Regions from separate parts of the Chryseobacterium sp. Marseille-Q3244 genome, predicted to be linked through region 1. Evidence: riboswitches for the same ligand, from Rfam matches in the RefSeq annotation. Region 1 holds a riboswitch; each other region holds the start of a gene.
What was found. Region 1 has a riboswitch for cobalamin ahead of NBX25_RS16440 (acyl-CoA thioesterase). Riboswitches for the same ligand answer to the same signal wherever they lie in the genome.
Positions count from the first base shown of each region.

Region 2: another riboswitch for cobalamin. It lies ahead of NBX25_RS11520 (TonB-dependent receptor plug domain-containing protein); the one in region 1 lies ahead of NBX25_RS16440 (acyl-CoA thioesterase).
Region 3: another riboswitch for cobalamin. It lies ahead of metE (5-methyltetrahydropteroyltriglutamate--homocysteine S-methyltransferase); the one in region 1 lies ahead of NBX25_RS16440 (acyl-CoA thioesterase).

Region 1 covers NZ_CALNWX010000009.1:71,355-79,295, forward strand. Annotated here, with positions in the region: gene NBX25_RS16415 (GNAT family N-acetyltransferase) at 1-469, opposite strand, end outside; gene NBX25_RS16420 (endonuclease MutS2) at 597-2,744, shown strand; gene NBX25_RS16425 (hypothetical protein) at 2,880-3,542, shown strand; gene NBX25_RS16430 (hypothetical protein) at 3,576-4,463, shown strand; gene NBX25_RS16435 (hypothetical protein) at 4,541-5,338, shown strand; cobalamin riboswitch at 5,373-5,553, shown strand; gene NBX25_RS16440 (acyl-CoA thioesterase) at 5,670-6,053, shown strand; gene NBX25_RS16445 (HD domain-containing protein) at 6,101-6,691, opposite strand; gene NBX25_RS16450 (XAC2610-related protein) at 6,693-7,391, opposite strand; gene NBX25_RS16455 (acyltransferase family protein) at 7,599-7,941, opposite strand, start outside.
Region 2 covers NZ_CALNWX010000005.1:286,464-294,404, reverse strand. Annotated here, with positions in the region: gene NBX25_RS11540 (hypothetical protein) at 46-969, shown strand; gene NBX25_RS11535 (TonB-dependent receptor plug domain-containing protein) at 974-2,953, shown strand; gene NBX25_RS11530 (MbnP family protein) at 2,999-3,865, shown strand; gene NBX25_RS11525 (cytochrome-c peroxidase) at 3,882-4,904, shown strand; cobalamin riboswitch at 5,039-5,225, shown strand; gene NBX25_RS11520 (TonB-dependent receptor plug domain-containing protein) at 5,339-7,390, shown strand; gene NBX25_RS11515 (YncE family protein) at 7,387-7,941, shown strand, end outside.
Region 3 covers NZ_CALNWX010000007.1:118,613-126,553, reverse strand. Annotated here, with positions in the region: gene NBX25_RS14135 (TonB-dependent receptor) at 1-135, shown strand, start outside; gene NBX25_RS14130 (Lrp/AsnC family transcriptional regulator) at 253-714, opposite strand; cobalamin riboswitch at 904-1,089, shown strand; gene metE (5-methyltetrahydropteroyltriglutamate--homocysteine S-methyltransferase) at 1,264-3,567, shown strand; gene NBX25_RS14120 (GNAT family N-acetyltransferase) at 3,648-4,070, opposite strand; gene NBX25_RS14115 (Crp/Fnr family transcriptional regulator) at 4,130-4,708, opposite strand; gene NBX25_RS14110 (anti-sigma factor) at 4,766-5,587, opposite strand; gene NBX25_RS14105 (RNA polymerase sigma factor) at 5,589-6,158, opposite strand; gene msrB (peptide-methionine (R)-S-oxide reductase MsrB) at 6,248-6,763, shown strand; gene NBX25_RS14095 (fasciclin domain-containing protein) at 6,882-7,451, shown strand; gene NBX25_RS14090 (ferritin-like domain-containing protein) at 7,535-7,941, shown strand, end outside.

The DNA.
Region 1 (7,941 bases):
TATCTTCGTCTTTTTGATCTTCTTCAAGGGTAAAATGATATTTTAAAAGAAGCTGTTTAGAATTTTCATTGAATCTGCTTGTGATGGCTAAAACTTCCAGCAATTGCAATTCATTATATCCATAATTTAAAACAGCATTTAGAGCTTCGGACATAAGTCCTTTTCGATGATATTCTGGTAATAGTTCATAACCAACCTCAGCTGTTTCTCTGTCCTCCGAAAATTTCCATAAACAAATAGTTCCGATGAGATTGGGAGTGTCTTTATATGAAATTCCCCAGAAAACAATCTCTTTATTTTGAGTTTTCCTCTTAATATGCAGGATAAATTCCAAAGCATCATAGTTGGTTTTTGGATAATTCCTTTTCACATATTGGTTGATAATCTCATTACTTCTGATTCGAAGAATATCCTCTATATGACCTTCATGGATCTCTTTTAAGACCAGTCTTTCTGTTTCCAGTTTCATATTTTCATTAAAAATTATCATTAAATCTTTGAAAAGAAATACAGAATAAGGAATAATTCTTCCATCAATCTATTTTGTAAATCACTCAAATATACGTAATAATCAAAATTCTCACTAAATTTGCACTGTGTATATAGATAAAGAAGATTTAGACGAATTAGAGTTTCCGCAATTGCTCGCGGAAATTTCCCCATTTGCGTATTCTCCGAAAACAAGAGAAAAAATTCTTCAACTTCGTCCGATGGAAATTGACGAGGCGGAACTTTCATTGAAAAAAACATCAGAATATCTGTCGAGTTTTGAAAGTTCAAATGCAATTCCGTTTGATGAGTATGAAGATATTGAAAGTGAGCTGAAACTGATGCTGATTGAGAACTACCGTCTGGAAAACAGTGCTTTCATTAAAATAAAAACCATCACGGAACAGATCGGAAGATTACAGAAGTTCTTCCCTACTATGCCGGAAACGTTTCCTACTTTATTGGAAGAGGTTTCTGTCCTGGAATTCAGAAAAGAGATCATCGACAAAGTAGATAAGGTATTCAACCGTTTTGGTGAGGTAAAAAGTGAGGCATCCCCAGCTTTAAAAGGGATAAGAACTGAGATCCAGCATGCTAAAAAAGCGATTCAGGAAAACTTTAACCGTGCTCTGACTACGTATGGACAGAGTGATTTTTTGGATGATATAAGGGAAACAATTATTGACGACCAAAGGGTGTTGGCGGTAAAATCAGGATTTAAGAAAAGAGTTCCGGGCAGAACCCTGGGCATTTCAAAAACCGGTTCTATCACCTATATCCAGCCGGACAGTGTTGTAAAACATTATTTCAAACTTCGTGAAAATGAAGAGGAAGAGAAAAAAGAGATTGATAAAGTTTTAAGAACGCTTACTGCTGAACTGGCAGAATTCCAGCCTCAACTTTGGAGATATCAGGTGTATATTTTTGATCTTGACCTGGTAATGGCTAAAGCTAAGTTTGCTGAGCTTATCAACGGTGTTCTTCCAAAGATCAACCGTCATAGAACATTGAGACTGAAGGATGCTTTCCATCCATTATTATGGTTGAGAAATAAGGTAGAGAACAAAACAATTCACCCACAAACCCTGGCTTTAACGGATCATAATAGAATTATATGTATTTCCGGACCTAATGCTGGTGGAAAATCAATTACATTAAAGACTGTAGGCTTGCTGCAATTGATGATTCAAAGTGGGATTCTGGTCCCTGTTCATCCAAAGTCCGAAATGTTTTTCTTTGAAAAGATCATGACTGATATAGGTGATAATCAATCTATTGAAAACCATCTATCCACTTATTCATCAAGATTAAAGAAAATGTCCGGAATCATCCGTGAGGCTGATGCGAATACACTTTTACTGATTGATGAGTTTGGAACGGGTTCTGATCCTGAATTGGGAGGTGCTTTGGCTGAAAGTTTTATGGAATTTTTCTATGATAAGAAAAGTTTTGCAATCATTACAACCCATTATACCAATATTAAATTGGTTATAGAACAGCTTCCGAATGCTCAGAACGCGGCAATGCTTTTCAATGAAGAAACCCTGGAACCCATGTATAAACTGGAAGTTGGACAGGCAGGAAGTTCTTTTACTTTTGAAGTGGCTGAAAAGAATAAAATCCCAAGGTTCATCATTCATTCTGCTAAGAAAAAGGTAGAACATGACATTGTGAATCTTGATAAAACGATTGTAAAGCTTCAACAGGAGAAATTTGAGGTTGAAAAACTGAAATCGGATCTTGCAGAAAGAAAAGAATCTGTAGAAGACAAGCGTGATAATCTTCAGAAACTGAATGACCAGCTTCAGCAGAAACTATTCAATTTCCAGAAACTTTACGAAGAGGAACACCGTAAGCTTCAATTCGGAAACAAGATTGAAACGTTCATTGACAGCTATACAAAAGGAAAATCCAGAAAAGATGTGGTGAAGGACTTTGTGAAATTGCTCGAACAGGAAAAATTCAGAAAGATTGGTGCTGATAAGGATGAATCCAAACGTCTTCAGGTGGTTAAGAGAAAGATCACCCAACAGCTTAAAAAGGAAGAAGTAATTGAAAAAATTGCTGAAACCAACGAAAAACTGGAAGAAAAACGCAAGAGTGACCGCGAAATATGGATGAAAATAGGGCAGCGTGTCCGAATTACCGGAAGTACCAGCGTAGGAACGATTGAGAAAATCTCCAGAAATAAAGTGATTGTCAATTACGGAACTTTCAAAACGACAATTGATGCAGATGAACTAGAGAGAATTTAATCCATTTGAAAATGGATCAATTTGAGAGTTTGAAAATTAACTGAATACAATAATGGAAGAGAGTGTCTGAGGATGCTCTCTTTTCTTTTGTATATTCTCATGAGAATTTCTTATTTTTAACAAAAAACAATAATTATGAAGCCATTAAAAGTATTATCAGACCTTATTCCAATACCAAGTTACACCGTCATTATTCTATGTTTTTTCTTTCCTTTTTTCCTGATAAAGTGTGGTGATACCACCTTAATGTCTATTAAGGGAACAGATTTGGTAACAGGTGTTTCCAAGCAAGCAATGAATGATCGTATGAAGGAGAATTTGAAAAAAAACGCTCCCTTTGGGTCCGCTTTTGGAAATGATTCTGATGACTCATCGTCAAATGCTAACAGCGAGTATTCACCACTTAATGCTTCCAATGATAAAAATAACAAAGAGAATATTCCCCCAAGTCCGTTTATCATTCTTGCTTTTTTAGCTGCCATTGCAGGAATTGTCATTCATCTGATAAAAAGTATTAAGAAAAAATATATCTATCATATTGCCATTTCCCTGTTGGGTCTTATCTCTTTATTAACTTTCTATTTAACATTCCAATCCAAGATGGAAGGTCTTGGAAATAATAAAGTTGGAATGGGATTAGGCGGCGGCGTCACCATCAGCTATGGTTTTGGGACTGCCTTTTATGTATGTGGAGCGTTGTTCCTGCTCGTGCTTCTTTTCTTCGGGGTCTTTTCCTATTATCTTAAAAATGATCCGAAGGCTATTTATGACTCGTCAAATCAGAGGTCAGAATCTTAACACAAGATTTGTAGATAAAACCATTATTCTAACATGTACAAGATCTATCGCTCAGTATTTTTAATTGGGATTTTCAGTATTTCGTCTTTTGTGAATGCCCAGCAGAAAACACCAAATCCTGCACAAAAATTCAGTACGATAAAAATTGATGATATTTCAAAGGAAAACCTAATTACACCTACTTATGAGACCCTGGTTTCCTATGCCAAACAAAAGCAGCCTGTCAATGGGATATTTTACACCGCAACCTATAATCAAGACACCAATACACATAGTGTAGAATTGAAAGACAAAGCTGACAGCCTTATTCCATTAACCTCTTATGAATTCAAGGACGGAATAATCAGCTCTATTATGACAGGTAAAAGAGATACACAAAAGTATACAAGAACAACTGAAAATTCAGGTTATACCCAGCAATTCTCTAACGCAATTCAGACCCAAATTGACTTCTATAAAAATGGCTTAATTCATACCATAAGACATTTTGGATATGGAGTAAAAGCTTCCGGCTATCCGGTAGGGATATGGTATGCCTATTCTGAAGATGGTACATTACAAAAGAAAATAGACCATGACTCTCATTTCAGAATGAGTTTTTATGACCTTCTGGCTATAGGAGATTCATACGGCTTTCCTAATATAGGTATCACTAGAGCTTTTAATGATATTCATTCCTATTGGTACATCTTTCTCAATCCACATCCAGAAGACAGAACGACGAAAGAGATAACAATATTGGTAGATGATAAAACAGGGCAAATAATATACAGTATCACTAATGAACAACAAAAATATTTGAAAACTAAAGCCTATGACAGACTAAACCTTAGCAAAGAATCCCTGGAATGGGTACTGGAGAATGATAAGTACCATATTCCTGATGAAGAATTTTATAAATTATTTAGAGGGTATTGGTAATTTCAATAAATACCTTTTTATTTTACCCATCCAAAAAACATTTAATTTATATATTTGGGGATCTAAAATTTGTTAAGATGATTTCAGTAAACAAGACATTGTACCTGTCTGCTTTCAGTTTTTTTTCTTTAGCCTTCGTCAAAGGACAGAATAAAGTTCCTTTTGGTGTTGTAAAAGCTGAAGAAGGCTATGCCAATGTTCGTGTGCATAAGGATAATTACAGGAAAATTGTAGATAAGATCCGCATGCGCAAAGGGGATGTTTTTGTTTATGTAAAGCCTGCTCCCGGAGAAACGGAATGGATCTGGATCAAATATCCTGAAAAGCAGGACGATGACAAACCTTTTGTACGCTATGAAACCCTTGACAAAGAAGGAATGGTGAACAAAGAGCGTATTGCCTTTGTTGATCAGCTTCCCGCCTATACACCTTCTAAATCTAAAAACGGAAAATCACTGATCTTTACAGATAATTCTGACCCTAAAATTCCTACTGCCCAGAGAAGTAAAGTGGTGATTGACATATATCCATCTAATGCCAGTTACCGTAAAAAGGAAAAAGATGCCGAAGGAAAGCTTCTTACCATTGATAAAGTAAAACCATGGGGAATTGGAAATGATCTTCCTGAAGGAATGACGGAGATTAAATCAATCAGACTTCAACAACCTGGAAGAGGTTCTGTTTTCGTGAGAGAAGCCATCAAAAATATGTTCCAGCCTACCATGGATTTCAACAATATTGGAGTAACTTCTCTGGACAATGACAACATTTTCCTTTACATGATCAATGGTTCCGGCGAAAACAGATATACAACCCTATGGACTATCAAGAAGGGAAGAGTAATCAGCCAGATTATTTATCATAATCCGGAATAAATTCATTAATTTTGCAGCCGAAAAAGTTTTACGCTTATTCATCATAGAAACTGGTTCTGCATAACCGCAGATTAAAAGGGAACCGTGTGAAAATCACGGACTGTCGCGCAACTGTAAGTAACTGAAATCTTTATCAAAAGATCCACTGTGCGAGGCATGGGAAGGAGATAAAAGATGTTACAAGTCAGGAGACCTGCCGATTTCTTAAACAAGAAACTTTCGCGATTTGAAGTTTTATTGATCTGATGGATTCTTTCAGGGGCCTCCAACGTTCCTGTCATTATTCTGTTGTTTTGATACGATTTCATTTCGCCTTAATTAATAATGAAATATGACTACAGAAGAAAGAATTGAAGCTGCAGAAACCAGAATCTTTAAAGCGGTTTTCCCTAACACAACCAATCATTACGATACTCTTTTCGGAGGTACAGCCATGCAGCTTATGGATGAAGTAGCCTTTATTGCTGCGACCCGTTTCGCAAGAAAAAGAGTGGTAACAGTAAGCAGTGACAAAATCGATTTTAAAAAACCAATTCCTGCAGGAACAATTGTAGAACTGATCGGAAAAGTTTCATATGTTGGAAAAACCAGTATGAAAGTAAGTGTTGAGATCTACACAGAACAAATGTACTCTTACGAAAGAGAAAAAGCAATTGTGGGAGACTTTACTTTTGTAGCAATTGATGAATTCAAGAAACCAATCCAGATCTTATAAATAAAAGTTTCGGGCGGCCTTTGGCCGCCCGAAACTTTTCATACTATTTATTTTAAAACTTTTTCCGTTTCCAGACCTTTCCTCAGTAACAGTTCAAAGGCCTCTCCCATTTCATCCGAAGCTCTGGTAATGGCATTTTCAAGCATATTTCTGATCTGCTTTTCGGTAACCCCAGCCTCTGTCCAGCTTTTTCCTGAAGTATAGGAATTCAGAATAAAAGGCATAATCCTGTCAATAGAACAGGCAAAAATGGCATCCGGAGTTGCCTCTTCCTCAAACTCAAGCCATAGATTAAAGAATTCCGACCGTAAAGGCTCATCCAGAATTCCGAAAATTTTCTGTGCAGACATCTTTTCTCTTTCAAACTTTCCAACCATAGCAGCTTCGTCGAAAAGAAAAGTATCACCCGCTTCAATTTCGACAAGGTCATGAATGGAAAGCATTCTTATCACTCTCAACAAATCAATATCCATACGGTTTTTAGCATAGGGATAAAGGATTTGGGCCAGAATAATGATCTGCCAGGAGTGTTCTGCTGTATTCTCTCTTCTGGAATCATCTGCATTGTAATTTCTTCTCTGTACATTTTTCAGGGCATCAACAGCCAGGATAAAATCGATTTCTTTCTGGATTTTCATTTTACTTTCCTCTATTATATTGATCTGATGGATATACCTTGGTTCTGGTAGTCCACTTATTATTCTTTTTTTCTTTGATGATAACTTTCACATAGCCATCTTCGCTTTCGTCTTCTTCTTTTTCAAGCACTTTATCGAGTCCTTTATTTGGAATGACTTCATATTCTGTAGTAAAAAAATTACAACATCCGGATTTTCCAAAGGCAATAAGGCGTTTACGAACCGGATCTGTTTCAAAAAAATCAAAATTATCTGATCCCAACTCTGTAAGTTCTTTACTTTTTACAAACGACATTCTGGTACTATTGAATACATATACATCATAAGATGCTGAACTGTAATTCCCCATATTTCCATTTCTTATCGCCAGATCTTCGGTTCCGTCAAAATTAAAGTCACCAAAAATCACAGGGCTTTGTTCATTTGTTAGGGCTATTACTTTTCCACGCTCCAGTCTCTGTCCTTTTCCAAGTTTTAAAACCAGATTATCTGATGTAAAGCTCTGCACTTTACTGTTTTTATTATCAAATACCTCAACAGTTCCTTTATCCATACATTGGTCATCGAAACAATTGTCTATATGAATGATAGCATTATAATTTTTGGATGCCTCTTTAACTTCAAATTGATATTGTCCAAAACATAAAGGACCTAATAGCATAAAAGCGGATATACTCCTGTAATAATTCAAAATATTCATGTTCATAGTAATATTGGATTCAAATGTTTTATAAAAAACTTTCAAACAAAAATACGAATCATAGTTCCGATTTCAAAACTCATAAAGAACGAATTATGATCAATGAGTTGTTTTGGAAATATTTAATATACAGGTATAGGAAAGTAAATACTTTCAGAATTAATGGTGGTTTTATGTTATTATAAAAGATAGCCCTTAAAATATATCTTACTGGGACTGTAATTGCGGACTATAAATGGTTTTAAATCGTTTCATCTTTTTCTCTACAAAATGCCATGAAAAATAAGATAAGATGTAAGTTACAATTGTTGATAAAGTAAACAATAAAATAGGAGACAAATTCAAAAAGCTCATAAAAACTTGTTGGATAAAAAAGGCATAAATATAGACGCCATATGATATATCTCCTAACTTTTTTGGAAGTTGAAATGATTGAAAATAATCTTCACCTAAAGGAATAATTAATAACGGGAATATAAAGGATGAGGTTATATGAAATACACCAAAATAAAAGCTAATGGCTAAGGAAACTAATAGTATGACAAACAGA
Region 2 (7,941 bases), on a different contig from region 1:
ACATTCAAAGTATTTCTATTGTATTATCAACTAAAAAAATCAACAATGAAAATGTATCAACTTTTTGTAATGAGTGCACTGTTGATGGTTGTTTCCTGCACCCTCGACAAAACAGATTACGAAAATGAAACCAATACAGCTGTTCCGGAACTCTATGAATTTAAAGAAGCAACAGCTGTAAATAAAGATAATTATAAAATAAGTATTGAAACTTTAAACGGAACATTTTATAAAGGATATAATGAAATCAGAGTAAAGGTCATCAATACTCAGACGAATGAAAATATCAATGCTTCGGAAGTTACTTTTTTACCCATCATGACGAAAGGTGATGGAAGCAAAACTTCATGTCCCTATCAATACATGCTGAACTATAAGCCAGATGGTGAGTACTATTTGGGGTATTCCGTATTTATGGATAAAAGCAATGCCCTGGCAAATTGGAAGCTTTATTTGAGTTTCACGGTCAACCAGAAGACATATGCCATCAATAAAGATATCGCGGTGAATGAACAGGGGAATAAGAACCTTAATATGACTTCTTTTACGGGAAATGACGGTGAACAATATTGTATTGCACTTATTGCACCTCAAAAACCGAAAGTTGCAGAAAACAGCTTGATAGCAGGAATCTATAAATACAATAAGCCTGCTGTATCTACAGGGAATTTTCCCGATCCTATACAGTTTTCCTATTCGGAAGTGAAGGACTATACTCTGCAATTGGATCCAAGAATGCCGGAACCTTCCATGGGAAATCATTCATCTCCCAATAATCGGGATTTAATACAAGGGAATGACGGATTGTATCACGGTATTGTCAATTATACCATGACAGGAAACTGGACCTTAAATTTTATCATGCTGAACCAAAATGGCAAAATCATCAAAGGAACTAAGGTTTCTACTGATTTTACACCGGGTGTTCCGGGCGTTAAAAGTGAACTTTTTATTGATACTTTATTCTAATTTCATGAAGCAGTTTGGAATTATATTAATCTTTTTGGGAGTTATTATCAATGCCCAAAACAGAAAAGTACGAAAAGATAGTATTGCTCATTTAGCTGAGGTAAAAGTAAAAAGCAATAAAAAGAAGATTGAAACGGATATAAAAATGGCCGTTTCAGTAGATGAATTTCTAGCATCTTCTGACAAAATAAGCTTTATAAAACGCGGAGCATATGCTTGGGAGCCCTTACTCAATAATATGAGTACGGAAAGATCTGTGATTACTCTTGATGGGATGCGCATTTTTGGGGCATGCACCGATAAAATGGATCCGGTTACTTCCTATCTGGAAAGCAATACGCTTTCAGCGATAGATATAAAATCAGGTCAGGAAGGGAGTTCTCATGGGGCAACAGTCGCCGGAAGTATTGACCTGAAAAGAAAAAGTACACCTTTTGGTCTTGAAAAGAAGTGGAGTGGGGCTTATCAGACAGGCTTTGAGTTCAACAATAAACAGGTTTTCAATCTTGGAAATATATCTTATTCCGGGAAAAAGCTTGTAGTGGATGGAAATATCTCCTTTCGGAAAGCAGGTAATTATTATGACGGGAATGATGCTGAAGTGAATCACTCTCAATATAATAAGTTCAATACCGGAATTGGAATCGCTTACAAGACAAGTCCCTTATCTTCAGTGAGAGTGGATGCCATTTTCGATATGGCAAAAAATGTTGGATTCCCTGCATTAACAATGGATTTATGGCTTTCCAGGGCGATGATTACATCAGCTTCCTATAAGCAATTGTTTAAAGAAGGGTTGATTAAATCCTGGGATACAAAAATCTATTTCAATACCATAGAGCATTATATGGATGATACAAAACGTCCTGAAAATCTTGTTCACATGGATATGCCGGGATGGAGTACTACGTATGGATTGGTTTCTTCGGTAAATCTTAAAAAAGAACGGTATACCTCAGACATAGAGCTTAATGCATACAATAATGTATCCATTGCAGAAATGCGCATGTATCCGCAGGATCGTAAGAACAGAACAATGTTTGCCTATAGCTGGCCTTGGGTTACCACCCGTTTTGCCAGTTTCTCGATGAATAATAAATGGGATATATCTGATAAAAGCCTTTTGAGTTTCGGCGGATCCTTAGGACTGAACTATAATGAGTCCAAATATGCAGAATTCAACTGGATTTTTCATCCGGGAGCATCTCAACAAAAAACAAGAGTTCTTCCTAGCTTACATGCAGCGTATCAATTTACAGAGAATCACTTTAGCTTTTCTGTAGGTACAGGCTATGGGCATAGAGCACCTTCCGTTTCAGAAGGATATGGTTATTATATCTACAACAGCTTTGATCGCTATGATTACATTGGAAATCCTGATCTGAAAAATGAAATTTCTTATGAAACCAATGCCAGTGCAGGTTTTAAAAATGAAAAATTGAGTATTGAAGCTAAGGTAAATTACTTCTATATTCAGAATTACATCATTGGGAAAATTTTAAGTCTGGGAAGCCCTATGAATTATCAATCGGTAGGAGTGAAGGCCTATACTTCCCTGGATCATGCAACACTTTTTAATGTGTCTCTGAATACAAGCTATAGCATTATCCCTGATCTACATTGGAAAGGAACACTGACGTATGCAAGAGGAAGAGATGATAAAGGAAAAAACTTACCTTTCATCCGCCCTTTGAGCTATCTGACCTCTTTACATTATACCCATCGTAATTTTGGAATTCAGACTTCTGTACATGGAGATTGTATCCAGCTTAATTACAGCCCGGAATATGGAGAAGATCAAACACCAGCTTACGCTGTCTGGAATTTTTCCATGGATTATACTTTCAAAATTAAAAAACTTAAAACGGTTTTTCAGGTAGGAGCCGAAAACCTGCTGAACAAATATTACAGCACCTATGCAGATTGGGGAAATATCCCAAGAATGGGGCGTAACATCTTCACATCTTTAAAATTCAATTTTTAAGGATCATAAAAACTTTAATTAAAACAACAACTTAAAATTTTTAAAATGCAAAGCTTAAAACAATATCTACTATTATCAGCTTTTTCATTAGGAGTCATTTCATGTCAGAATAGTGATGATAACCCTGTTGCCAATAATGTAACACTTGAATTCAATAATACCTTTAAAAACAGAACCATTGTTCTTGGTGATGCTACTTCCGTAACAGCTACTACCAATACTTCAGCAGAAGGACAGGTTCATCATTTTTCAGAATTGAAGTATGTGATAAGCAATATTCGTCTGGTAAAAGCAGATGGCAATGAAATTCCTTATAAAGTTAACGATCTGGATCAGGGAGCTACGGTAATTGACCAGTCAAAACCGGAAACCCTTCGTTATTTACTGAGTAATATACCCGCGGGAGAATATAAAAGGATCAAATTCGGATTAGGAGTAAAAAGAGAATTGAATGTACTGGATCAGGTGAAATTTCCAAAGTTCTATGCAACAGCAGGAGCCAATGATACCCAAATGATGTGGGAATGGGGAGCAGGGTATCGGTTCACCAAAATTGAAGGCTTTTATGGAACAGATAATAAACAGATGTCCATTCATACCGGAAGCACTATAAAAGGATCAGAAGGCAATTTTACCCAGGGAGTAGATGCTTACAGAGAAGTTACTTTAAATCTTCCCAACAATGCCATTGTGGACAACAAAGCTCCTAAAATTACTATTCAAGCTGATTTTGATAAGCTGTTGACAGGAAAAATTAATACGATTCTATTAGTTACAGGAACAGGATCAGATGGTAATGCAACCCCGAATATTCATACCGCTAATCAAATGATAAAATTTGTTGATAACCTGGGAGGAAACGGTTCGAGTGATATTTCTGGAATGTTTTCAGTGAGTGGTGTTGAAAACTAGGCTGTTCTCTGTAGTAATGAAAAAATCATTATGCATTTTAGCCATTATCATTCTGTTAATCTCTTGTAATAATGATTATTATGAGCCTATTGCTTATGATAATCCACAAATTCCATTCAATATTCCACCTGGATTCCCAGAACTAAATGGTTCGACCAATTCTAATAAGCCTACTCAATATGGAGTAGAGCTGGGTGAAAAATTATTTCATGAGAAAAGGTTCAGTGCAGATAATACAATTTCCTGTTCGAGTTGTCATATTCAGGGGAATGCCTTTGCAGACAATAATGCCCAGGGAGTAGGGATTAAGAATAGAGTAGGACTACGAAATGTTCCTGCCATTCAGAATATGCTGTTTATGAAATTTTACAATTGGGATGGTAATATTCTTGAATTGGAAAAGCAACCGCTGGTTCCTATTATAACCCATGAAGAGATGGGGTCTTCTATTCTGGAAGTGATAGGAAAGATAAAAGATGATCTGGCATATAAAGATTTATTCCGAAAAACATTTGGCGACGAAACTATTACTGCAGAAAGAATTTATAAAAGTATAGCACAGTATGAATATACCTTGATTTCTGCCAATAGTAAGTATGATAAGGTAAAACGGAAAGAAGATAATTTTACAGAAAATGAAGCGCAAGGGTACCAAACTTTTCAGGAGAAATGTGCAAGTTGCCATAGTACAGAGCTTTTTACCGATCAGAGCTTTAGAAATATCGGGTTTCCTGTAAATCCGGATACCAATGAAGCTGGACGTGGAAGAGTGACCGGTATTCCGACAGATTATATGAGTTTCCGGGTTCCTTCTTTACGAAATGTAGAGTATACTGCGCCTTATGGAAGTTTTGGACAGTTCCCGACTTTGAGAGCAGTGCTTGATTATTTTGATAAAGGAGTTTTGGGTGCTGATAATCTTGATCCTGCCTTTAAAAATAATGGAAACAGAATTCCTCTCACAGAACAGGAGAAAATCAATCTTATCTTATTTATGAAAACATTGAGCGATTGTGAATTTGTGAACAATACTCATTAAGTAGAATAGAGAGATTCAACATGGATTAATTGTTTAAATTGAGTATAAATCCCGTTAAAACCTAACGGGATTTTTCATGTTTATGCATTGATAATCATTTTATTCTGCATGCCATCGTATCTGGAGAGAATTTTATATCTTTGGCGGAATTTGGTGAGCCATAATAAGCTCTTAAAAGGGAATCCGGTGAAAATCCGGAACAGACCCGCTGCTGTAAGCTCCACACCAAAGTTTTTGAAAAATAGATCCACTGTTTTTAGGAATGGGAAGGATTTCAAAAACGGAGTAAGTCAGAAGACCTGCCAGAAATAATAAACGTTTGACGCTTTCGTGGAATAAAGCTTAGGACAACAATGATTCTGTGCAGTGACAGCTGTGCTTTGTCGTTGCTTTTCTTATATCCATTAGCGTCATCATGACCCATGAATGAGCTAATGATAGCAAAACTAACTACATTTCAATTCCATAAAATTGTTTTCACGGCATTCGTGTTAACTTCACAATTCCTGTTTTCTCAGACTCATAAAAAAGACAGTATTAAAGGAGAAGCTATAAAGACTGTCAATATTTACAAAAAGAATTTTAAAGAAATCATTCCTGCTCAGGTCTTACAAGGCGAAGAGCTTGAACGGCTCAACAGTCATTCTGTTGCTGATGCACTGAGATATTTTGCCGGAGTTCAGATTAAAGATTATGGCGGAATGGGTGGTTTGAAGACGGTCAATATCCGAAGTATGGGAAGTCAGCATGTAGGTGTTTTCTATGATGGAATCCAATTAGGTAATGCTCAGAACGGATTGGTAGACTTAGGAAGATATTCTTTGGATGATCTTGAAGAAATCTCATTGTACAACGGTCAGAAAAGTGAAATTTTCCAGCCTGCCAAAGATTTCGGGTCATCGGGATCTATTTATTTACAACCCAAAACACCAACATTCACCGGCGGTAAGAAAACCAATCTTCTGATCAGGGCAAAAAGTGCTTCCATTGATTTATTTAATCCTTCATTCCGTTTAGAACAAAAGATTTCCAAAAGAATTTCAGCAAGTTTTAGTGCAGAGTTTCTCCAGAGTGATGGAATTTATAAATATCGTTACGCTAAAAAATTTCCTGATGGACAACAGGCTTACGATACAATTGCTAAAAGACAGGATTCTGATATTCATGCAAAACGTTTTGAAACATCTATCAATGGAACTTTAAATAACGGAAGCTGGAATGTACGCGGGTATGGTTATATTTCAAACAGAGGTATTCCTGCTCCTATTGTTAATGGACGTTTTGGTGCCAGAGGAGCAAGAATGAGTGACGAAAACTACTTTGTACAGGCTAATTTCAGGAAAAAAATATTCCCAAAATTTGAAACGCAACTTAAAGCAAAATTTGCTTATGATTATACTTATTTTGCTGATACAGTCCGTTCCGAATATATCAAATATGCAGAGAATACCTATATACAGAAGGAAGCTTATCTTTCTTCCTCCAATTTATATTCAATCAATTCCAATTGGGATGTTAATCTAAGTGGGGATTTTCAGTATAACACTCTGAATGCAGATCTTCGGAATTTTTCTTACCCTACACGTTATACATCGATGGTTGCATTGGCCACAACCTATCAGTGGAACAGATTCAAATTTATGGGGAGTCTTCTTGGAACTTTTACATTTGAAGAGGTAAGAAAGAATAAAAGACCTGATGACAGGAGCGAATGGACCCCTGCGCTGTTTATAAGCTATCAACCTGTTAAAATTCCGGAGCTTACTTTCAGAGCTTTTTACAAAAAAGTATTCAGACTTCCTACTTTCAATGATTTGTACTATACCCGTCTTGGAAATACGTATTTGAAACCAGAGTTTACCCATCAGTATAATGTAGGTTTTACCTACCAGAAAAAAATTACCAATTCTTTTTTAAAGGCTTTTTATGTTAAAGCAGATGGGTATTATAATAGAGTAGAAGATAAAATTGTTGCAGTTCCCACTCAGGATATGTTCCGTTGGATGATGATGAATCTTGGAGTGGTTGAAATCATAGGAACAGATGTTAATCTACAGGCAGAAATGATGCTTGGAAGCTTGAAACTCCGTCCACAGCTTACTTATACCTATCAGCGTGCAAGGGATATTAGTAATCCAGGAAATGATATTGAACCCAGAGATACTTTTTATGGAAATCAGATCCCTTATACACCATGGCATAGCGGTTCTTTGAGCATGATGGCCGATTATAAAAGCTGGAGTTTCAATTACAGTATGATCTATGTAGGTGAGCGATATGATGGTCAACAGGATAATATTCAGTATAACTATGTTCAACCTTGGTATACTCATGATTTATCTGTTCAGAAAAAAATTAATATGGTGGGGCATCAGTTTAAGGTAGGTCTTGAAATGAATAATATTTTCAATCAATATTATGATGTAGTTCTTAATTATCCAATGCCAGGAAGAAATTTTAAACTCATTTTAAATTTTACTTTATGAGAAAACTAAATTTTTGTGTGCTACTTTTTGTATTGGTTTTTCTTGTTTCCTGCCGTACTGATGATATTATTGTTCGCCAGGAAGTGGTAGAGGGAATATCTCAGCCAGAAAACACAGCTATAAAAGGATTTTATATTTTGAATGAAGGAAATATGGGAAGTAATAAATGTACCCTGGACTTCTTCGATTATACAAAAGGAAACTACTACCGAAATATCTACGCAGAAATTAATCCAAACGTTGTTAAAGAGCTAGGAGATGTGGGAAATGATATTAAGATCTATGGAAGTAAACTTTATATTATTGTAAATGCTTCCAATAAAATAGAGGTTTTAGATGCTAGAACAGCTAAGCGTATCAAGTCAATTCCGTTGCAAAATTGCAGATATCTGACTTTTAAAGGAGATAAGGCCTACGCAAGCAGTTATGCCGGGCCCATAGATATTAATCCCAATGCTCCGAAAGGAAAAGTTGTGGAGATTGATACCACCTCTCTTTCCATACAGCGTCAGGCGACAGTAGGATATCAGCCTGAAGAAATGGAAATTATA
Region 3 (7,941 bases), on a different contig from region 1:
ATAGGAAATTTGGAATATTATATCGTGGGAAACAATCTGTTGAATTCTGAAGCAAGGCTTCAAAACTCACAACTAAAGTTCCTAAGTCCCCTACCAGGCATTAATATCTCAGCCGGAATAAAAATAACAATATAATCTATATTTTGGGGCAGAACACTTGTAAAACATGACTATTATTTACTGTGTATGCCCCAATTTTGATTCTTGCAACAGCATGAAATTCAATATCTAAAATTTTTAACGGATACCTTTTTATAAAGTTATCCCTTGATTATTCTTTACTTCAGCCATTACAAATGTGCTATGGGTACTCCCTATAGAATCTACAGAGCCTAGCTTATTGAATACAAAATCCTGATAATGTTTCATATCCCGAACCTGAACCTTTAATAAGAAATCAAAATCTCCGGAAATATTGTAACATTCTGCCACTTCCTGAATTTCCAGAATTTCTTTTACAAAATCATAACCCACGGACCGATCATGAATTTTTAATTTGATCTGGCAAAACACCGTAAATCCGCGATTAAGCTTTTCAGCATCCAGAACCGCCGCATATCTTTTCACGAAACCTTCCTGCTCAAGCCTTCTTACCCGCTCAAAAACAGGAGATGGAGATAGATTAACTTCCTTTGCCAGCTCTTTAACTGTCAGCTTTGCGTTGTTCTGAAGCAGTTTCAAGAGTTTTAAATCCTTATCATCGAGTTGTTCCACAGAATATTATTCTTTTAGAGTTTAAAATCATCCAAATTTACAGAATTATATTCTATATAATACCATTTAAAAAGTTTATTTAACCGAATAAATTACTTTTAATTGCTATTATATTCTGTTTTAATAATTTTACACAAAATTAAAATCTTTTATCAGGCTTGATATTGATAAAAGATCAGTTCTTTACAATCTTCATCAAACAGGAAAGGTTTTACTTAAGGTAAATTAATAGGGAATCGTGTGAAAATCACGAACTGTCGCGCAACTGTAAGTAACACACCAAAGGTTTCTGTCCTTGGATATCCACTGCCAAAAGCAGGAAGGATGACAGAAACCGTTACAAGTCAGGAGACCTGCCTTTACTGAATTGACAATGCTTTCGCGGTCTGAAGCTTTTGAGTCATACAGATGATATATTGCAGTACATTTTATCTCCGGATGAAGTAGTACCATGCACTTGTATCATTGATTTCAAATTTTTCTATCCTAGCAAGTATTACGAAGCATGAAAAGAGCATTTAAAATAAGTTTAATTTAAAATTTGTAAAAATGCAAACTCACATTCTGGGCTATCCGCGTATTGGTAGCAAAAGAGAACTTAAAAAAGCCTGCGAACAATATTGGTCAGGTAAAATTGTTTTGGAAGAACTTCTTACCGTAGGAAGAAACATCTGCAGTCAAAACTGGAACCTTCAGAAAGAAGCCGGAATTGATCTTATTCCATGTAATGATTTTTCTTATTACGATCAGGTTCTGGATATGAGTCTGGTAGTAGGCGCTATTCCAACGCGCTATCATGAAGTAGCCCTGAAAAAAAACAATTCTGAATTGGATCTTTATTTTGCCATGGCAAGAGGATACCAGAAAGATGAATTAGATATCACAGCCATGGAAATGACCAAATGGTTTGATACCAATTATCACTACATCGTTCCTGAATTTCATAAAAACCAGCAATTCAAACTTACTTCAGATAAGATTTTCAATGAATTTGCAGGCGCCAAACAGGCGGGGATCAATGCAAAACCTGTGATTATCGGTCTCGTTTCTTATCTGCTTTTAGGAAAAGAGAAGGAAGAAGGATTTGATAAACTGGATCTTGCCCACAATCTTCTTCCGGTCTATGTTGAGATTATCTCAAAACTACAAAGCCAGGGCGCTCAGTGGATTCAGTTTGATGAACCCTTTTTAGCATTAGATATCAATGAAAAAGCAAAAGAAGTCTATACTTTTGTGTATGCTGAACTTAGAAGACAGTTTCCAAAGCTTACATTCATTGTAACCACTTATTTTGAAGGATTAAAGAATAATTTAGCTCTTGCCACATCACTTCCTGTAAATGTTCTGCATATTGATCTGGTAAGAAATCCTGAACAACTCGAAGATGTTCTTCATTCTATTCCTGAACACCTGAGTCTGTCTCTTGGAATCGTAGACGGAAGAAACATATGGAAAAATGATTACGAAAACTCTCTATCCTTTATTAAAAAAGCAATCGAAACACTGGGAGCTGAAAGAGTTTTAATCGCTCCGTCATGCTCCCTGCTTCATTCACCATGTGATTTAGACTTTGAAACCAGCCTTAATGCTGAAATCAAAAACTGGCTCGCTTTCGCAAAACAAAAAGTAAAAGAAGTGGTTACCCTGAAAGAATTAGCTTCAGAAACTTCTGATGAGAATATTCTTCAGGATTTTGAAGAAAATAAAAAAGCGGTTTCAGATAGAAAAACATCTTCATTGATCCATAATGAAAATGTAAAACTCAGAGCGAATGCCGTGACTGAGAAAGATTCACAAAGAAAAAATTCTTTCCATATCCGTAAAGAAGAGCAACAAAAAGCATTGCAGCTTCCTTTATTTCCCACTACAACCATCGGATCATTTCCACAGACAGCAGAAGTAAGAACCTGGAGGGCAAAATTCAAAAAAGGAGAACTGACTGCAGAACAATATGATGCTTTATTAAAAGAAGAAACCCAAAGAACCATCCGTTGGCAGGAAAGTATCGGAATAGACGTTCTTGTACATGGAGAATATGAACGTAATGATATGGTGGAATATTTCGGAGAGCAACTGAAAGGATTTACCTTTACTAAAAACGGCTGGGTACAAAGCTATGGAAGCCGTTGCGTAAAACCTCCGATCATCTTCGGAGATGTATCCAGACCTGAACCTATGACCGTATACTGGTCTCAATATGCTCAGTCTCAAACCAATCAATGGGTAAAAGGAATGTTAACAGGTCCTGTAACCATATTACAATGGTCATTTGTACGCGATGATCAGCCCCGTTCTGAAACTTGTAAACAGATTGCTCTTGCCATTCGTGATGAAGTTCAGGATCTGGAAAAGGCAGGCATCAGAATTATTCAGATTGATGAACCAGCTATCCGTGAAGGCCTTCCATTGAGGAAAACAGAATGGCAAAATTACCTGAAATGGGCTGTAGAGGCATTTAAAATATCAGCAAGTGGAGTAGAAGACGCTACCCAGATTCATACTCATATGTGTTATTCGGAATTTAATGATATCATTAAGAATATTGCAGATATGGATGCGGATGTGATTACGATAGAATGTTCAAGATCTCAAATGGAGCTTCTACATGCTTTTGCAGATTTCAAATATCCTAATGAAATCGGTCCCGGAGTTTATGACATTCATTCTCCGAGAGTTCCTTCGAAGCAAGAAATGATTGAACTGCTGAAAAAAGCACAGGATGTAATTCCTGCTCATCAGCTTTGGGTAAATCCTGACTGTGGATTGAAAACCAGACATTGGGAAGAAACAGAAAAAGCTTTAATTGCTATGGTTGCTGCTGCTAAAGAAGCGTCTGTAGAATATGCATCTTAACTATTTTCAACCTCATAGAAAATCAAAAAAGCATCCGATTTGGATGCTTTTTGGTTATCATATAAATTTCTTTTACCAAATTATAATCCCATATGTAAAATAGGATATTCTTTACCCTGATTATCTAATGCTGATCTATCAAGAACACGGAATCCGATATATTGATAGAAGCCCACGGCCTGAGCATTTTGTTCATTCACATCTACTTTATTTACGTTTAGATGATTGATTCCATACTGAATCAGTTTTTTACCAATCCCTTTACCACGATAATCGTTATGAATAAACAGCATTTCAAGATTTCCTTCAGCAATTCCCATAAATCCAACTAAAGTTCCATTTTCTTCAAACCCTAATAAAGTAACATGTTCAAAATAACCGGGAATCTCTTTTTTATAATAATTAAAATCTTCCTCTTTCAGAAAATCATGGGTATTGAGTACAGAACTTTCCCAGATTTTCATGAGCAGAGGATAATCTATTTCATGTATTTCTCTTATCATAGTCGTAAATTTTGAGTAGCAAAAATCGTATTTTTTACCTCTCAACCACTGAACCTGGGTTAAAAAATCCGTTTCCGTATTCTGCTTAATGCTTGTGGAGTAATCCCCAAATAGGAAGCAATATCCTTTAATGGAATACAATTGAAAGTATTTCCAAATTCTTCCATCATCTGTAAATAATACTGTTCGGGAGTGTATTTTATCAGGGCGATATTTCTATTCAAAAGCTTATTCAACAATCTGGCTGTCAGATTTTCAAAGACTGCTTTCAAACCAGGAATCGCTTCATATAGCTTGATAGCCTGTTCCTGATTAATCCTATATATTTCACAATCTGTAATGGTCTGCACATTAAAAGTTGACTTTTCCTGGAGGGTAAATGAAATATTAGACAAAGAAAAGGAGCCTTCCTTACAAAACCAGAAGGTTTGTTCCTCACCTTTATGATTTAAGGTCCAGCAACGTGCTATACCATTGAAAATAAAATAACTGTATTTCTCTAATTCACCTTCCTGAATAAGAAATGTGTTCTTTTTAACCCATATTCGTTCAAAAAACTGGTCAAAAAGCTCAGATTCAGCTGTATTAAATGTATTGAGATCAACATTGAACTCTTTGAATAATTTTTCTAAAAGCATTCCTTAAATGATAAAAAGCTTTTAACCAGATAGGAGATGAATATTGAATAGGAATCCTTATACTCCTCCCATTACATACATATTTTCCATAGTAGGAACACTACTTCCGCCTTCTTTTTCAAGTGTGATGGCAAAAGCCTGTGCTTTTGAAATGGTAGCCAATGCAATCTGGCTATCTTTATTTTCGGCATACATTCCTGCATTTACAGGTTTTCCGTCTTCAATAGCCCAAAGCTGGTACTGCATCCCGATTGGGGCTTTAGGAAGATTTTCAGCATTCAGGTAAACTTCTTTTGTCTTTTTATCCCAGAAAACCATGGCTTTGGCATCCTGATGCTTTTCTACGCCTTTTAACATTACCATTTGCATATCCGGATTAGAGAACATATTCAGTTTCTGATCCATCTTTTTCATAGCAGCATCCTGAGATTGCTTTTCTGCTGCCAATTTTGTCATTTCTTGCTTCGTAGCCGACTGGCTGTTCATCCAAAATAGATTGCCTGCAATACTTACAAGGAATAAAACAGATGCCGCAACAGCATAGGCTTTCCAATTAATATTCTTCTTGGCTTCTCCTTCAATTTTAATTTCTTCCTGATCTTTTGAGACAGGAGTATTTACAGGAATAGAAAAGGTTTCTTCTTCAGCAGATTGTTTCTGCTGAATGGTATTCCAAATTTTAGATTTCAGATCACTTGGAGGTGTTACAGCCTGGGCAGTAGCCAGATCTTCCAAAGTTTTTTGCGCTTCTTCATAAGCGGCTTTCACTTCAGCATTGTTTTTCATCACACACTCCAAAATGCCTGCTTCCTCGGGAGAAGCATGACCTAGAATATAAGATTCTATAATTCCGGATGATATGTATTCCTTAGTGTTCAATTTATTGATAATCTTTTAGCAAATCTTTTAATTTCATCAGCGTATTACGCATTTTAGTTTTTACCGTTCCCAGCGGTATCTTCAGTTTTTCGGATATTTCATTTTGGGTATATCCCTGATAATAAGCAAGATTAATAAGTTCCTGCTTGTCCACTTCCAGCCCTTCAAGTACATTGTTAAATCCAATATAATCGGATGAATTATTGGTCGTTGAAAGTTCTGTAGTGTTATATACGAAATCCGGAAGTGATTGGTTTTTAAGTTCGTTTTGGAACCCTTTCGATTTTAGATAATCGATCGCTGTATTGCGGGCAATATTAATCATCCAGGTATAAAATCTTCCTTTGGAAGCATCATATTGATGAATAGAATTCCAAATTTTAACAAAAACATCCTGGAGGATTTCTTCCGTATATTCTTTAGACTGAACAATACGAAGAACAACACCATACAACGCACCGGAATAGTGGTCATACAGATAATGAAAACCGTTTTCGTTTTTTTCTTTCAGTAAAACGATAAGTTCCTCTTCTGAGCAGGTTGTTTTAATAACTTTTATTTTTCTATCCAAATGTAATAAAATAAAACATATTCTCAACAAAATCTGAATATTCTTTTATCCCGTATATGATATTAAGAGAAAAATTTAAAATAACTATTATGAAAAATCTAATATCAAAACTACTATTACTCTCTTGTATAGCAATAGCCACCGGAGAATATAAAGCACAAACAGATCTTTTTAAAACTAAAAATCCTTATTACTCCCATACTGCTGAATCTCCACTGAAGATTAGTAATTCGGAATGGAAAAAGATTTTAAAACCTGAACTCTATCAGGTTGCCAGAGAAGGAGCCACTGAAACTGCGTTCACTGGAAAATATTATGAACTTGATGAGAAAGGAACCTATTATTGTGCAGTATGTGGAAATGCCCTGTTTCTTTCTACTTCAAAATTTGCTACTACTTGTGGCTGGCCGTCTTTTTATCAACCTATTCGTAAAAATAGTGTTACCTACAGAAAAGATACTTCTTACAATATGATCCGAACAGAGGTTCTATGTGGAAGATGTGGTTCTCATTTGGGACATATCTTCGAAGATGGTCCGAAACCGACAGGAAAACGCTTTTGTATGAACTCTATTTGCCTTGATTTCATCCCAAGTAAAAAATAATACATTGATTTACAGCTATTTAAATTAAATTTTATTTTTTTTCAATCTAAAATAAAACCAAGCTCGTAAATGATATTAAAACACAAATTAAATATAATTAATTAAAAAAAATATTACAATGAACACACGAACAAAAATCACAGTTTTAGCAATGGTAGCTTTATCATTTGCTTTCAGTGGGAAGGTAAATGCACAAATGATGAAAGAAAAAACAGTAATGGTAGGAGGTGCTCCTATGTACCCTTCCAAAAACATTATTGAAAATGCTGTAAACTCTAAGGATCATAAAACCCTGGTTGCTGCAGTAAAAGCTGCAGGACTGGTAGAAACCTTAGAAGGAAAAGGCCCTTTCACAGTATTGGCTCCTACAGATGCTGCATTTGCAAAACTACCGAAAGGAACAGTAGAAAATCTTGTAAAGCCTGAAAATAAAGCAATGCTTACCAGCATTTTAACTTACCATGTTCTTCCTGGGAAATACAGTGCTAAAGAAATATGGGCAGCTGTAAAAGCAGGAAACGGAAAAAGCATGATGAAAACAGTGCAGGGAGAAGAGCTTACTTTCTGGACAAAAGGAAAAGATCTTTATATAAAAGATGCTAAAGGAAACAGTGCCAAAGTAACCATTGCAGATGTTAATCAATCCAACGGTGTTATTCACGTAATCGATACGGTTCTGATGCCTTAAAACCATAAGAATTAAAACAGCATATTGAGTATGCTGTTTTTTCTTCTTCTCACATATAATCAAACACTTAAAAAATTAATATTATGAAAAAAACAATTCATGTTTCTAATCAGGATGCTACTCTTGATACAGGCAGAAGAAATTTTCTAAAATTGAGTGGAGTAGGATTAGCTATTGCAGGGCTCACCATGATAGGCTGTAATGATGATGATGATTTTCAACAGATGAATAATGACCAGATTTTTGATCTTGGATCAGGAGATGTTGGCGTATTAAATTATGCTTATGCCCTTGAACAGCTGGAAGCTGATTTCTATACTAAGGTAGTTAATAATTTTTATGCGGGTATTTCCAGTATTGAAAAAGAAGTTTTTACAGATCTATATCACCATGAAGTTATTCATAGGGACTTTTTTAAGGCCGCAATCAGTGGAGTCACCCAGAATGTTCTTCCAAAACTTGATTTTCAGTACCCTAATGTAAATTTTAA